Regions from separate parts of the Halobacillus sp. ABR2_026 genome, predicted to be linked through region 1. Evidence: predicted binding sites of a transcription regulator. Region 1 holds the regulator's gene; the other holds the start of a gene.
What was found. Region 1 encodes LexA, which represses DNA repair genes until DNA is damaged. Its sites were predicted from a motif close to CGAACATATGTTCG; they were not measured.
Positions count from the first base shown of each region.

Region 1 (7,884 bases):
CGTCAAGTTCATCCGCCTGCAGTTTACGGATATGCTTGGCACAATCAAAAATGTGGAAATTCCACTAAGCCAGTTGGATAAAGCAATTGATGGCATGATGATGTTTGACGGATCCTCCATCGAAGGATTCGTACGAATAGAGGAGTCCGATATGTATCTGGTACCGGATTTGGATACGTTCGTCGTCTTCCCTTGGACGTCCGAGAAAGGGAAAGTCGCACGCTTCATCTGTGACATTTACAACCCAGACCAGACTCCATTTGAAGGATGCCCACGCTACAATTTGAAGCGTAACATCAAGAAAATGGAGAAACTAGGTTTTTCCGCTTTCAATATCGGTACGGAACCTGAGTTTTTCCTATTCAAATTAGATGAAAAAGGCGATCCGACGATGGAATTGAATGATAAAGGCGGGTATTTCGACTTGGCCCCAACCGATCTTGGGGAAAACTGCCGACGTGATATCGTTTTGGAGCTTGAGGAAATGGGCTTTGAAATTGAAGCTTCCCACCATGAAGTAGCTCCTGGGCAGCATGAGATTGACTTTAAATATGCAGATGCTGTCAAACACTGTGATGATATCCAGACTTTCAAACTAGTGGTCAAAACGATTGCGCGTCAACATGGTTTGCATGCGACATTTATGCCTAAACCGTTGTTCGGTGTCAACGGATCAGGAATGCATGCCAATATGTCTCTTTTCAACGAAAAAGGTAATGCTTTCTTCGACGAAAAAGGAAAAGAGCAGCTTTCTGAAGTCGCCTATCAATTCACAGCGGGTATTATTAAACATGCCACCAATTTTACAGCGGTCACAAACCCTACAGTCAACTCTTACAAGCGTCTCGTTCCGGGTTATGAGGCACCATGTTATGTAGCCTGGTCGGGTCAAAACCGGAGCCCTCTCGTACGTGTACCCACTTCCCGTGGGTTAAGCACCCGAATCGAGGTGCGCAGCGTGGACCCATCAGCCAACCCTTATATGGCGATGGCAGTTCTTCTTGCTGCAGGACTTGATGGTGTTGAAAATAAATTGGAAGCTCCGGCACCTGTAGACCGGAATATCTATGTTATGGATAAGAAAGAACGGGAAGCCCATGGAGTAAAAGACCTTCCTGCCACGCTTTATGACGCGCTGGAAGAGCTGCACAAAGATTCAATCATGGTAGAAGCTCTCGGTGAACACCTATTTGAACACTTCATTGAAGCGAAGGAAATTGAATGGGATATGTTCCGTACACAGGTTCATCCGTGGGAGAGAGAACAATACTTGCAAACCTATTAAGTACCAAAGCCTTGAAGCATACCATGCTTCAAGGCTTTTTTGTTCAGGGAAATTTCATAATTTTGGTCGTATACTTTTGGCTGCGAAATACATATAATAAAAACAAGAACAAATGTTCGTTTAGGGGGTGTGTTGCGAATGGACTCCTTATTCAATCGGTCAAAAATGGAAAAGATAAAACTTGAACTGATCTATATGAACAAAGAGGGGGCGGTGTCTCAACGGACAGTCAGGATCGTCGGTATACAGGATTTATATGTAACGGCATACTGCTATGAGCGAAAGCAGGTAAGGACATTTATGAAAGAAAACATCCTGTCTGTCCTGCCCAAGTCCTACCTAGGAAATAGATACGGCGCATAAAAAAGAGAGACGAGTGCTGACTCGTCTCTCTTTTTTAGTGTACGGTCCGATAAAGACCAACGACTTTCCCTAAAATGGCCACATCTTGTAATAAAATCGGCTCCATTGTGGCGTTTTCCGGTTGGAGGCGGACATGGTTTCTCTCTTTAAAGAAACGTTTTACGGTTGCTTCTTCGTCCTCTGTCATAGCAACGACGATATCGCCATTCTGTGCGGTCTGTTGCTGTCTGACGATAACCATATCTCCATCAAGAATACCAGCTTCGATCATACTCTCTCCCTGGACGATGAGAACGAACGTATTGTCATCCGAACCTGCGAGCGTATCTGGAAGCGGAACATATTCTTCAATATTCTCTACTGCGGTAATCGGAGACCCGGCTGTAACTTTACCAATAACTGGAGCGTAGGACGCTTCACTCCTTGGAATGCTGTGATCTTCTTCCAATTCAATCACTTCAATGGCACGAGGCTTTGTAGGGTCGCGTCTGATATACCCTTTTTTCTCCAGCCTGGACAAGTGCCCATGGACTGTTGAACTGGATGCGAGGCCGACGGATTGTCCGATCTCTCTAACAGATGGCGGATAACCTTTCAATAAAACTTGTTCTTTAATGAAATCTAGTATTTCCTGCTGCCGTTTTGAAAGTTTACTCATAGATTAGCACCTCGTACATAGGATTATAGTAACCACATTGTACCACCTATGTTTCAGAAATACAAACACGCGTTCGAAAAAAAGCCATTGACAAGAACCTGTGTTCGTATATAATAAAAGTAACAAACGCGAACACAGGTTCTTAGGAACGTTCGTTCTACAATATCGGAGGAGGATTTTCTTATGTTCAACAAACTATCTAAGCTCGATTACACGTATATTATTCTTTTTATTGTTAGTTTCATCATTCTCTATTATTCTATGGTAACGACCGTATAAATAGAGAGAAGAGAGGATCGTCCAGGTGAAGGTAATCATATATTGCAGAGTAAGTACTGAAAAAGAGGTGCAGGTAACTTCATTGAACCGGCAGAAGTCTGAATTGACAAGTATGGCTGAGGCCCATGGTTATGAAGTGGTTGAATGTATCGAAGAACAGGCAAGTGGCTATGAAATCGAACGGGAAGGGGTCTTCCGGATGTTGGAATTCTTTTCTTCTGGACAAGCGGATGCCCTTTTGGTTCAGGATGAAACTCGCTTGGGACGCGGGAATACGAAGATTGCTCTTTTTCATCAATTGAACCGGCTGGGAATTAAAGTTCTATCCTTATCCAATAACGGGGAACTGGAGTTGTCAGAATCGGACTCAATGGTATTGCAGATCGTAGGAATCGTCGAGGAATACCAAAGAAAAATACATAACATGAAGATACGGCGTGGAATGAGAAAAGCCGTAGCGGGTGGTTATGATCCATCCGCGAATTTATCCAACAGGGATCAGGCACCGGGCCGTGAGAGGATCGATTTCCCGATTGAGGAAGTCATGAGGTTAAGGAAGAACGATCTGACGTTTAAGGATATAGCCGCTACTCTTCGTGGTCTCGGATATGATGTTTCGAAAGCAACCGTCCACAGGAGATACAAAGAGTACCTATCCCTTGAAAAAGGTGAGGAATCAAGGTAATATAATGATTGAAGACAAGAGTCCCTAGATTTCTTGTCTTTTTCGTATGTATATGATCCAGACTACAAGCAAAGGAGAAGGATCTATGTTATCTAAAGAAAAAATTAATCGTATAAATGAATTGGCTAATAAATCCAAAGAGCAGGAGCTTACGAAGAATGAAAAAGCAGAGCAGCAGAAACTCCGCCAGGAATATTTGAAAAATGCCCGTCAATCCTTTAAAAACCAACTGAAAGGCGTAACAGTCGTTGATCCTAAAGGAAATGACGTTACCCCTGAAAAGCTTCGCCAAATGCAGAAGAATGAAAAAAAGAATTGATAGTTAATGATCCGTATTCGTTTTTTCGAATACGGATTTTTTGTTTATTTCCCTCGATCAAGGGGAAATTAGGTGGGAGGTTGTGCAAAGATTGCGCACAACGCTTGTCTCAAAGCGAATTTCATTATAGGATAATACATGGTACATATACCTGAATAGAAAGGGGAATGTTCAACATGGCAAACAGCCTTGAACAAACATCAATCAATACGATCAGAACATTAACAATCGATGCAGTAGAGAAAGCAAACTCCGGCCACCCTGGAATGCCGATGGGTGCAGCACCGATGGCATATACATTATGGACCCAGTTCATGGATCATAATCCGAAGAACTCGAACTGGTTTGACCGTGACCGTTTCGTCTTATCTGCTGGCCACGGATCCATGCTATTGTATAGTCTGCTTCACTTATCCGGTTATAACGTGACCATGGACGATTTGAAATCCTTCCGTCAGTGGGATTCTAAAACACCGGGGCACCCGGAATTTGGTCACACCGATGGAGTAGAGGCGACAACAGGTCCCCTTGGGCAAGGAATCGCGATGGCTACAGGCATGGCCATGGCGGAAGCACACCTTGCAGGGAAATACAACCGTGAAGGTTATAACGTAGTCGATCACTATACGTACACGATTTGTGGAGATGGAGACCTTATGGAAGGTGTATCTCAGGAATCTGCTTCACTTGCTGGTCACCTTGGCCTTGGCAAATTAATCGTCCTTTATGATTCCAATGATATTTCTCTTGATGGTGATCTTGACCGCTCGTTCAGTGAGAGTGTGGAAAAACGCTACGAAGCTTACGGCTGGCAAGTCATCCGTGTCGAAGATGGAACGAGTACAGAGGAAGTAGCTAAAGCTCTGGAACAGGCAAGAGCGAATACCGAACAGCCGACAATGATCGAAGTGAAGACGGTGATCGGCTATGGTTCTCCGAACAAATCTGGTAAATCAGCTTCCCACGGAGCTCCTCTAGGGGAAGATGAAGTGACTGCAGCCAAGCAGTTCTATGAATGGGAACACGAGCCTTTCCACGTACCAGAGGAAGTTTATCAGGACTTCAAAGCTAAAGTACAACAGAACGGTCAGGATAAGGAAGAGTCCTGGAACAGCTTGATGGCTCAATATAAAGAAGCTTATCCAGAGCTTGCAGAAGAACTTGAACGTGCGATTCGTGGAGAACTGCCAGAAGGTTGGGCGGATAATCTTCCAACATATAAAGTGGGAGAAGACGGCCCGGCAACACGCGCAGCTTCCGGCGATGCGATCAATGCTCTTTCACAGGCGATTCCGAACTTCTTCGGAGGCAGCGCCGACCTAGCAGGATCTAATAAAACCGCTGTTAAAGGAGAAGAAGACTTCTCCCGAAACAACTATGCAGGACGCAACATTTGGTTCGGTGTACGTGAATTCGCAATGGCTTCTGCATTGAACGGTATGGGTCTTCATGGCGGTCTTGAAGTATATGCGGGCACTTTCTTCGTGTTCAGTGATTACCTCCGTCCGGCCGTCCGCCTTTCCGCGCTGCAGAATCTTCCAGTAAACTATGTGTTTACACATGATTCAGTGGCTGTCGGTGAAGACGGGCCGACACACGAACCAGTTGAACAACTTGCTTCACTACGCGCAATGCCGAATCTTTCCGTGCTTCGTCCTGCAGATGGGAACGAAACCAACGCAGCATGGAGACTTGCGCTTGAGTCCGAAACGACACCTACAGCGCTCGTATTGACGCGTCAGGGTCTGCCGACATTGGAAGGCACAGCTGAGCATGCTTATGAAGGCATGAAAAAAGGTGCTTACATCCTGAGTGATTCTGATAAAGAGGAGCCGGATGCTATTCTACTTGCTTCAGGTTCTGAAGTGCAGTTGATTGTAGAAGCTCAAACAGAACTTAAGAAGAATGGTTATGATGTACGTGTAGTAAGCGTACCTTCATTTGACCGCTTTGAAGCACAGTCGAAAGAATATAAAGAACAGGTACTACCTTCTTCTGTCCGCCAGCGTCTGGCAGTCGAAATGGGAGCATCGTTCGGTTGGGAACGATATGTAGGCTTAGATGGCTCTGTGATCGGAATTGACAAATTCGGAGCATCAGCCCCGGGTAACACGGTCATTGAGAACTATGGTTTCACTGTTGAAAATGTCGTAAAACATGCTGAAAACTTGATGAAATAATAGAAGGGGAAGCTGCCTTTGAACAAGGCAGCTTCTTTACTTGAGAGAGTAATGATCTTATTTAAAGGTAAGAATTCCACACAAGGAAACCCTTTTCTGATCCATTGCTCTATGTGATATAATAGACATAAGAATGATTGTTGTCTCTGTTACAGTCAACTCCCACGGTGATGGAAAATTTGTTTTTTTCGTTGAGTTTCATTTTCTTGACATGAACGGTTGAAACCGTATTGAAGCGGACGGACAGGCTGATAAAACGACTATTGTATTCTATGGAACGTTTTACTATACTGTTATGGGAGACAACACGAAGGAGGAAGACGAAGTCATGACATTGGGGATCGTTTGGGTCATCATCATTGCCTTATTGACTCTTGTCGGTGGTGCAGCTCTAGGCTTCTTCATCGCGAGAAAGTACATGATGAATTATTTAAAAAAGAACCCGCCAATTAACGAACAAATGTTACGCACATTGATGATGCAGATGGGACAGAAACCGTCACAGAAGAAAATCAATCAGATGATGCGTTCAATGAACAATCAAATGAAATAATGAAAAAAAGCCTTCTTTCGTTATGAAAGGAGGCTTTATCTATGTAATTTTCAGGGGATGTTCACAACCTATCCGTCGTTTTCCGCGGAAGGCTCTGGTACAATAGGAGTCGACTATAAATGGTAAGGTGTGATGTTTGAATGGATGTGAATCTATTCCTTGCTTTTGGAGCAGGGTTTTTATCTTTTATATCTCCATGTGTATTTCCATTATATCCTGCTTTTTTGTCCTACATTACCGGGATGAGTGTTCAGGAGTTAAAAGAGGACAATGGAATGTTGAGAAAAGCGAGCTTGATCCATACGGTATTATTTTTATTAGGTTTCACGACCATCTTTTTGATTCTCGGGTTTTCCGGTTCTCTATTTGCCCAATTCTTTATACAGTATGAATCCATCATCCGCCGTCTAGGTTCCATTCTGATCATTTTCTTCGGATTCGTCATCATCGGGGTTTTCAATTTTGATTTCCTTATGAAAGACAGGAAGATATCCTTCAAGAATAGACCATCCGGCTACATAGGAACCTTTCTCATTGGGCTGACATTTTCATTGGGCTGGACGCCTTGTACAGGACCGATCCTTGCATCTGTGCTTTCGTTGGCTGCTGATTCACCCGAGCTTTTTATGGTGATGATGTTGTTCTATTCTTTAGGGTTTTCCATTCCTTTTCTGACCTTGTCCTTCTTTATAGGTAAATTGAGCTGGTTCAGAAACCACAGTGGACGTATCGTGAAGATCGGCGGCTATGTTATGATACTGGTCGGGATCGCTCTTTATTTCAATTGGATGACGATGCTTACATCCTATCTTGCGGGCCTCTTTAATTTCCAAGGGTTTTGAGGCGTGGATTTTCCAATGAATTTATATTAAGATGATACTAGAGAAAAGCAAAGGAGCCGTTTGAATGAGACAGACCAACGATATTATCCTAAGAACAACGACAACACTCATAGCCTTTATCCTGCTTGGATTTTCGGTTTATTTGTTTTTTGCGGGACACAATGCTCCAGGGGGAGGATTCATTGGTGGTTTGATGACTGCTGCAGCTATCATACTCATGTATATGGCATATGGCATCAAAGCGATGGAGAAAATTCTACCGATCAACTTCCGCTATATGATCCCTGTAGGGCTGCTCGTAGCAGCGGCAACTGGTATTGGTGGAATGGTCTTTGATGCACCGTTCCTTACTCAAGCGTTCGCTTACTTCCAGCTTCCTGTCCTTGGAAAGACAGAGCTTGCAACAGCTTTACTGTTTGATCTGGGCGTTTACCTTGCTGTCGTAGGGGTAACGATGACAATCATTTTGACAATTGCTAATGACAGAGGAGAACAGGAAAGCGCATCCTGATCCTACCTTAGAAGGAAACATATGATCAGGCGGAAAGAATTCCGTTTTCCTGTGTTCCAAATTTTCATGATGAGTCATCCCAGGCTGAACATGAAAGTCAGAGTAGAAAGAGTGAATAGGTATGTTTTGGTTAATTGCAAGTACGATTGTAGCTGCTGGAATGGCGACGGCGATGATTTTCGTGCGTCTGAGGGCAGCGAAAAAACCAG
Region 1 is NZ_JBSWTM010000001.1:1,882,520-1,890,403, forward strand. It holds gene glnA (type I glutamate--ammonia ligase) at 1-1,285, shown strand, start outside; gene ACXADE_RS09730 (hypothetical protein) at 1,424-1,648, shown strand; gene lexA (transcriptional repressor LexA) at 1,683-2,306, opposite strand; gene ACXADE_RS09740 (YneB family resolvase-like protein) at 2,611-3,270, shown strand; gene ACXADE_RS09745 (DUF896 domain-containing protein) at 3,356-3,589, shown strand; gene tkt (transketolase) at 3,766-5,769, shown strand; gene ACXADE_RS09755 (YneF family protein) at 6,098-6,322, shown strand; gene ACXADE_RS09760 (cytochrome c biogenesis CcdA family protein) at 6,463-7,164, shown strand; gene ACXADE_RS09765 (Na(+)/H(+) antiporter subunit B) at 7,229-7,675, shown strand; gene ACXADE_RS09770 (CcdC family protein) at 7,797-7,884, shown strand, end outside.

Region 2 (7,884 bases), 520 kb from region 1:
TAATCCTAAAAGACAGACCACCACGGATAGAAAAACGATAATCGTGTCGACACGACCATTCAGATAAAGAGACACTCCGGCCGGCACTAAACTTGTAATCCCATGAATCAATGAACCTCTTGCTTTTTTCCTCCACAAATCTGTATTGCTGTATGAATAACTCATTCTCTCCCCCTCTTACCTATCGCAGAACATGCTGGACCTACCATTTAGATGATATTACTTGAATGAAAGCTCACTGTTCATCTATCGTTTGTCCTCTCCTTTTCTTTACGTAGAACTCAGCTGGAACGTTTCAACTTTTCTACATTAGAATAAATCCGAACAACAGAACCAGAGGTATGAATGAACAAAGACCTTCTCTTGGCAAATGGCTCCAGAGAAGGTCTTTATTTAAAATCACTCATTATTCGGCTGATTATTTCTTGAAAGATTTCCAATCAAGGTCACTTTCATTCAATAGTTCCTCAAAGCTTTTGTTCGCTTCTGCACGCTTACGTTCTTCTATGCGTCGCTTTTTCTCCTGTTCTTCACGCTCCACGGCCTGCTGTTTCCATTCCGTCTTTTTGGATTTAAGCTTCGACAGTACATCTTCATTCAGCTGATCCCCAAGAGATCCGGGCTGTTGTTTTTTCTTACTCATACCGTTGCTCCTTCTTTCACATCTTTGATCGGAATAATTGGATTTAAGATGCCATCAGGGCTTGAAAGTCTGAACGTACCTTTTACGAAATCCAACTTCATATCTTTTTTGAAAAAGGTCGCCTGCTGCTGATCGATGATGACATCATAATCGTCATTTTCTACTCGTCGATCCGTAGAGCGTTCCTCCTTTTCCAAACGGATGGTCGGCAGTCCATTGACGCCGCATCCGCATCCTTCCGTATCATAAAAGAGACGGAGCAGTGGACGTTCAGGGTCCTTTATTTGTTCCAACTGGTGGTTTGCATCTTCAGTGATGCGTAACTTCATCGCTCATCCCTCCTGTTCCTTCTATTGTAAAAAAACGACGCTGCCGAGGCAACGGTTCTGTTTTATTCTGCGTAATGGCCACCGACAAGACGGCTGCGATGGCGCGCCGTGCCTGCCTCCGTCCAGGAAACGGCCCGGAGAAGTATATCCTGGCCATAACGTTCCCGAATGTCGTCCATGACATAACCGAGATCTCTTTTCTTATCACGCCCATCATCAAACAAGTCGAGTTGGACATTGGCATCTTCCATAATGTTTCCAAGGGTGATGGAGATCCTTCGTACGACACCCCCGTTGTAAAACCGGTGAAACAGAGTGAGACAGGCATGGTAAATATCCATCGTAATGCTCGTCGGGTGGTCGATGGAAACAGACCGATGGAAGCCCCCGCCCCCTTCACTTTTACTGTAACCGATGCCAAGCGAAATCGTTCTCCCCGCATGCCCCTTTTTACGGGCACGCCGGGCCACTTCCTCACACATTTCCAAAATGACATACTTCACTTCTTCGGGGTCTTGATAATCACGAAGGAGAATTTGACTTTTCCCATAGCTTACCTGGCCATGGATAATCGGTGCACCAGGGTCCGACATGTCGATGCCATTCGCATGGTAATATAGTTGATTCCCCATGACGCCGAATGTTTTTTCAAGACGATCAAGCGGGTATTTCGCTAATTGTCCGACAGACCAGATCCCCATACGGTTCAACCGGTGTTCAAGCCTCGGCCCGATCCCCCACATTTCCGAAAGAGGGGCGACCGGCCACAACTTCTCCCGAAAATCATCATACGTCCAGCGGGCGATTCCTTTCTGTTTCGCTTCCAGATCGAGACAAAGCTTGGAAAGCAACATGTTCGGTCCGATACCGATGGCAGCATCCAGGTGAAATGTTTCTTTCAATTCGTCTACAATCATCTGGGCCGTTTCTTCCGGAATCCCAAATTTCCCTTTATTATTACCGACTTCTAAGAAACTTTCATCGACACTGTACGTATGGATATTTTCTTTCGGGACGAATTTGTGAAACAGGTTTGTGACTTGGGTTGAGACTTCCAGGTACTTCCTCATTTGCGCGGAGACGATGACAATTTCCGGTGCAGAAGGAATTTCAAAAAGACGGCTTCCTGTCCGAATGCCGTACTTCTTTTTCATAGCCGGCGTCGCAGCCAGAACAACACTTCCTCTACGACTCGTATCCGCAACGACAGCGAGCGGCACCGTGAGCGGATCAAGCCCCCGGTCAATCGCTGCACAGCTTGCATAGAAGCTTTTCATATCCACGCACAAAATCCCCCGATCCAGATACCTCCCATAATCGATGTTCGGATTGCCCATAATCGTCCCCACCTCCTTTACTTATCTATACCCTCATTATGCGAATATATGTTCGGTTTATCAAGTGCCAATTCCTGTATAACCAGGTCTTACATATTTTGACGTACCAGGTCATACATAATTTTCCATATCAATCCCTAACAAAAAACCCCTTCTTTCCGTTTGTGGAAAGATAGGGGTCGGGGTGTTGTCGATTATTTTTTGTTGAATTGCTTTTGCATAAGTTTCTCTATCGCGACTGGAGCAAGAGAGTAAACTTTGCTCCCGGAGTCCATCCAGGACGGCATATTGATTTCCCTCTGTTTTGTAAAAAGTTGGTCGACAACGGTTCGTGCTACACGGTTGGGATCAAGCATAATTTTATCGACCGACTTCTCATATTTACCACTCGGGTCAGCCTGCTGAAAAAATTTCGTTCGCACAGGACCGAGATTTACGGACGTGACATAAATGCCGAGCGGCTCCACTTCCATTCTCAATGCATTGGTGAAGCCGATGACCGCATGTTTTGTCGCAGCATAAACCGCTGATTTCGGGGTTGCGATTTTTCCAGCTTGCGATGCAATGTTAATGATGTGTCCTTCCCCGTGCTGTACCAAATGCGGAAGCAGCTGATGAGTGGCACGAAAAAGGGATTTCACATTCACAGACAGCATCCGTTCAATGTCCTGCCAGTTTGATTCCGCCACATGTTCGAACACGGCGATTCCAGCGTTGTTGATCAGTCCGTCAACTGACCCGTGCTCATAACATATCCGGTCGATCGTATCTTTCCATTCCGCATCATTGGATAAATCCGCAGAATACCAAGGACTTTCAATTCCGAAAGCCTCTTCAATTTTTTCAGCGATGATTTCCAGTTTGTAAGACGTACGGGCCACCAGAATCGGAGTCCCGCCTTGGCGGGCGACGTGGATGGCGAGAAATTCACCAATCCCACTTGACGCTCCAGTAATCAGTACTTTCTTTCCTTTTACTCGTTCATTCATCCGATCACCTATTTGCTTGATAAAATTTTTCCTCTTCTACGAAAGTTTCCTTAAGTTTCCCGCTGCTCTCCAGGTAATCCAGTTGTCCGATTGTTTCAGACATCGTTAGTCCGAATTGACTTTCAATATGTTTCGGAAAGAGACGCTTGCATACATCATATGCACGTAAAGGCCCCTCACTAAACATCCGGTAGACCTTCTCGGCCCGATGTTCCTGTTTTTTCAATCGTTCCTGGATCAACTCGTGAGCATGGTCAAATACTTTCCCGTGTCCAGGGTATACCGTCCCAATCTCCCACTTCAACAATTTTTCCATGGATTGACGGTAATCAAGAAGCGGGCGCGGACGTGGATCCCCTGGAAGATAGGGGGGCTCCAATAACGGGTTCGAAGAAATATGGGAGAGCAGATGATCGCCGCCCAGCAAAGCACCATCCCCGCTTCTGAAAAATGATAAATGGCTTTGAGCATGCCCGGGGGTCTCGATCGTTTCCCATTCTTCATGACCCGGCAGAAGGCACCCTTCTTTCAAAGCATGGGTGAGCGTTCCTTCCGAGGTCCATTTCAACGTCTTTCTCAATCCCTTCAGTAAGGGAAAGAAACGATCCGGAACACCGGCTTCCTTATACATCCCTTTGAAAAACTCCTCATAATGAGAAAAATATTCTTCATCCCGTTCAAGCCAGGGCTTCAAATAGGGATGTCCGGCAATCACCTCGACATTCGTCAACCGGTCGACAAGTCCCATGTGATCCGGATGATGATGTGTTAAGATCACCTGTTCAATATCTTCGGCACGGTAACCCACGTCCTTTAATTGTGCGACGAGGGACTCCCAGCAGTCTTCCGTTTTCACACCGGCATCCACCAGGGAAAGACGGTCGCCCTTCAGTAAGTACGCATGCACGTCCCCGACAGCATATGGGGTTGGCAATGTGATTTGAGTAATCGTATCTTTCAATGTCTTCATACACTTCCTCCATACTGAATGATCATTCACTTTCCTTTATTGTAGCATGATTATCCTATCTTTACCTCCCTTATGACAAAGATTACATGCGTCATATAATTCACAATAGTTTTTCTAGTGGGACTTTTTCCAAAAGACTTCAAATAAAAATTACATACCATTATACTTTAACGCGTCATTGTAAATTTTAAAGAAATGTAAAGGTCAATAAGGAGGAAGATCATGGAACAACAGGAAAAGAAAGGGTTGACAATGCGCATACTCGACTGGATTGAGCGCGTCGGGAACAAATTGCCACACCCTGTCACATTGTTCGCAATATTTGCACTCATGGTTGTCGTCGCTTCCTGGATCTTCTCCACGATGAACGTGGAAGTTGAAGACCCAGCGACCGGCGAGACGTTACAAGTCGTCAACTTGCTTTCCAGTGACGGCATTCAATACATGTTTGAGAGCATGGTAGAAAACTTCGTAGGCTTCGCGCCGCTCGGTACCGTCCTCGTTACGATGCTTGGTATCGGAATCGCCGAGCGTTCAGGGCTGATCAGTGCTATGCTTCGTGGACTCGTTACATCCGTACCACGTTCACTGATGACAGCAGCGCTCGTATTCGGTGGTATCATGTCCAGTATGGCAGCTGATGCCGGTTACGTTGTTTTGACACCACTCGGAGCAGTTCTATTTGCCGGTCTTGGCCGTCACCCACTTGCAGGTCTTGCTGCCGCATTCGCGGGTGTATCCGCTGGTTTCAGTGCCAACTTGCTGCTCACATCACTGGATCCATTGCTTGGTGATCTGACAATTCAAGCAGCGGCAACGATTGATCCTGCATACGCTGACACGATTCTTTATACGATGAACTATTTCTTCATGATTGCATCTGTTTTTGTTCTTACGATTGTCGGTACACTTGTCACCGACAAAATCGTCGAACCGCGCCTTGGGGATTACAAAGGTGGCGTAGAAGAAGAAGTCAACTACCTTTCTCCACTCGAGAAAAAAGGGATGATTGGTGCTCTGATCGCGTTCATCGTGACGATCGGGCTGCTATCCCTGCTCGTCGTACCATCCTGGGGACCGTTGCGTAACCCTGATGATTTCTTAGCTTCACCATTTTTCCATAGCTTAGTGCCTGTCATTCTGATCATGTTCTTTGTTCCTGGTTATGTTTACGGGAAGATTACAGACGAGATCAAGAATGATAAGGACGTAGCCAATCAAATGTCTGATACGATGGCAAGCATGGGAATTTACATTGTCCTTGCCTTCACGGCTGGGCAATTCGTAGCCTACTTCAACCATACGAATCTCGGAAAAGTCATTGCTGTCAGCGGTGCAGAATTCCTTGATTCCATCGGTTTCACAGGTATCGGACTTATCATTGCATTCATGTTCGTAGCTGGTTTCATCAACCTGTTCATCGGAAGCTCATCAGCGAAATGGGCGATTATGGCTCCCGTATTCGTACCGTTAATGATGCAGCTCGGCTACTCTCCGGAGCTTACGACACTTGCTTACCGGATTGCCGACTCTACGACGAACATCATTTCACCATTGATGCCATACTTCGCAATCGTCATTGCGTTTGCCCAAAAGTATGATAAGAAGGTCGGTATTGGTACATTGATATCTACCATGCTTCCTTATTCCATTGCATTCTTTGTCATTTGGACATTGATGCTGCTGATTTGGATGCTGACCGGATTGCCGATCGGTCCTGGAGCAGGATTCGAATACAATGGTTAACCCATCCTAAGCAAAAGCGTCCGGAATTGTATTCCGGACGCTTTTTTTAGGACTTACATCTTGACCTGATGCACTGGGAACATGAGATTTCCACCCATACGGATGTCTCATTAAGTATCCATTCATTTTTCCCTCCTGAAAAACTCATGGATAACCCTAGTCAATATTTTCGGTAGCTTTTCAAAGCTATAGGACAGTTCCAAACGTTCGGTCCATTGATGAGGATCCCTTCCAAGTGGACCAATATTGATGATCGGCATTGTAATCGATTCCATCACTTCTGAAGGCCACTCAAAGCCATTGCCGTGGATAGGCATCTGCTTCGTCAAATCTGATAACGAAGAGGTTGAGGAAGTGGGGCCAATAAAGCTCAAGTCGCTTAATCCAGTAAAGTACTCCACTACCTCCAAGTCCTCATTAAACTCTTCTCTCGCATAGTCGATCGCTGTCTTTACCCCGTGCTGAATGTAAGAATCGTCCTGGGAGGATACAGCCGGATAAAAAGGCGGGCTGTAAAAAAGGACGATCATAGGACTGATGTCTTTGCAAATGGAAGCGAGACTTTGGACGAGCGTCGTGGAAAAATCACGGTCTCCCTGGTCTCTCAAATTGACTAACCGGTTCTGTCTGCGGTCGACTTCCATCTTCCCGTAACGTGCCACTGCTTCTTTGTACAATTGGTCATAGGTCAGAATGGTGATGTCCGGATGAAAGGCTGACGACTGCGTTCCTTCCAAATAAAAAGAAGCCTGATGATGGTAATGGTTGATTATTTTTGCTTTTGCGCGCTGCGCTGCCTGCAGGAGTTTTTCATTTAGTTCTGCAATGGACTGCTTCATATAAAGAACATTGTACATCGCAACAGCAGCCTGTGGAGTCTGTACCGAATACTCAAATTTCAAATCGCGCTGCATAAGACTGATGGGCGGAGGCGTCCGTTCTCCATCCACCTTTTCAATAAAGGCTTCATTCAGCTCCATTTCCTGTGCCAAATAGCTGACCATCAAATTAGCATTCAACCCTCCAAAAGGCTCTCCTGCATGGGTTTCTTTTCCGTAACATAAGAACCCGGGCAGCGTCTTTCCGATCGAACCGGTGTACAAATAGTATGCAGGATCACCCGGGTATTTGCTGAACATCGGCTCACCGTTCAGCGCCGCTTTATAGACAAGACCTTCTTTGTCACGGAGATCAGCCAGGGCTGGAAGGGCCGCAAGCATTCCTTCAGAATTCACTTCCTCATCCGGAACAGCTACAAGAAGGAGGTTGCCTTCAAACTCACCTGCCATCGCTTTTTCAAGGAGCGACAGATGGACGGTAAGGCCCGCTTTCATATCCATTGTCCCCCTTCCAAACAGCCAATTCCCTGACTCAAGGTCCCTGGCGGCTTCTTTTGGAAGGTCATCGATATTTTTATGTAGCTCTTGTGTCAGTTCCCTCGGATAAAAAGCGAGGTTTTGATAAGAGCCATAGTCATCCACCCCGACGACATCAACGTGGGAAATCAAGACAAGAGTTTCTTTTGCCTCGTCTTTTTTCACTAAGGCTGTCAGTAATTGACGACCATCCTCCAACGGATGCAAGTTCAGGTGACCGGGGCGTTTTTTATAATAATCGCGATCTTCTAAAATATAATATAAGTATTCGATGATTGCGATTTCTTCATTGCTGTTCGTTATACTTGGATACTCCACGAGGGAACATAGGAGATCCGTCATCTGTTCTTTTGTCTGCCAAATTGTCATGGGGGCTCACTCCTTATTGACTTTTCCTGGATTATCAAACACAATCAAACTCATAAGCTACTTGGAAGAGGTGAACGTCACGATGAAAACCTTGATCTACGCTCATAGAGGTGCGAGCAAGCTGG
Region 2 is NZ_JBSWTM010000001.1:2,401,819-2,409,702, forward strand. It holds gene ACXADE_RS12530 (hypothetical protein) at 1-165, opposite strand, end outside; gene ACXADE_RS12535 (YqkE family protein) at 419-643, opposite strand; gene ACXADE_RS12540 (iron-sulfur cluster biosynthesis family protein) at 640-972, opposite strand; gene ACXADE_RS12545 (Y-family DNA polymerase) at 1,035-2,309, opposite strand; gene ACXADE_RS12550 (SDR family NAD(P)-dependent oxidoreductase) at 2,504-3,298, opposite strand; gene ACXADE_RS12555 (MBL fold metallo-hydrolase) at 3,303-4,268, opposite strand; gene ACXADE_RS12560 (AbgT family transporter) at 4,491-6,014, shown strand; gene ACXADE_RS12565 (M20/M25/M40 family metallo-hydrolase) at 6,137-7,759, opposite strand; gene ACXADE_RS12570 (glycerophosphodiester phosphodiesterase) at 7,842-7,884, shown strand, end outside.
Region 2: the regulator LexA is predicted to act here: its motif matches at 2,351-2,364, upstream of ACXADE_RS12545 (Y-family DNA polymerase).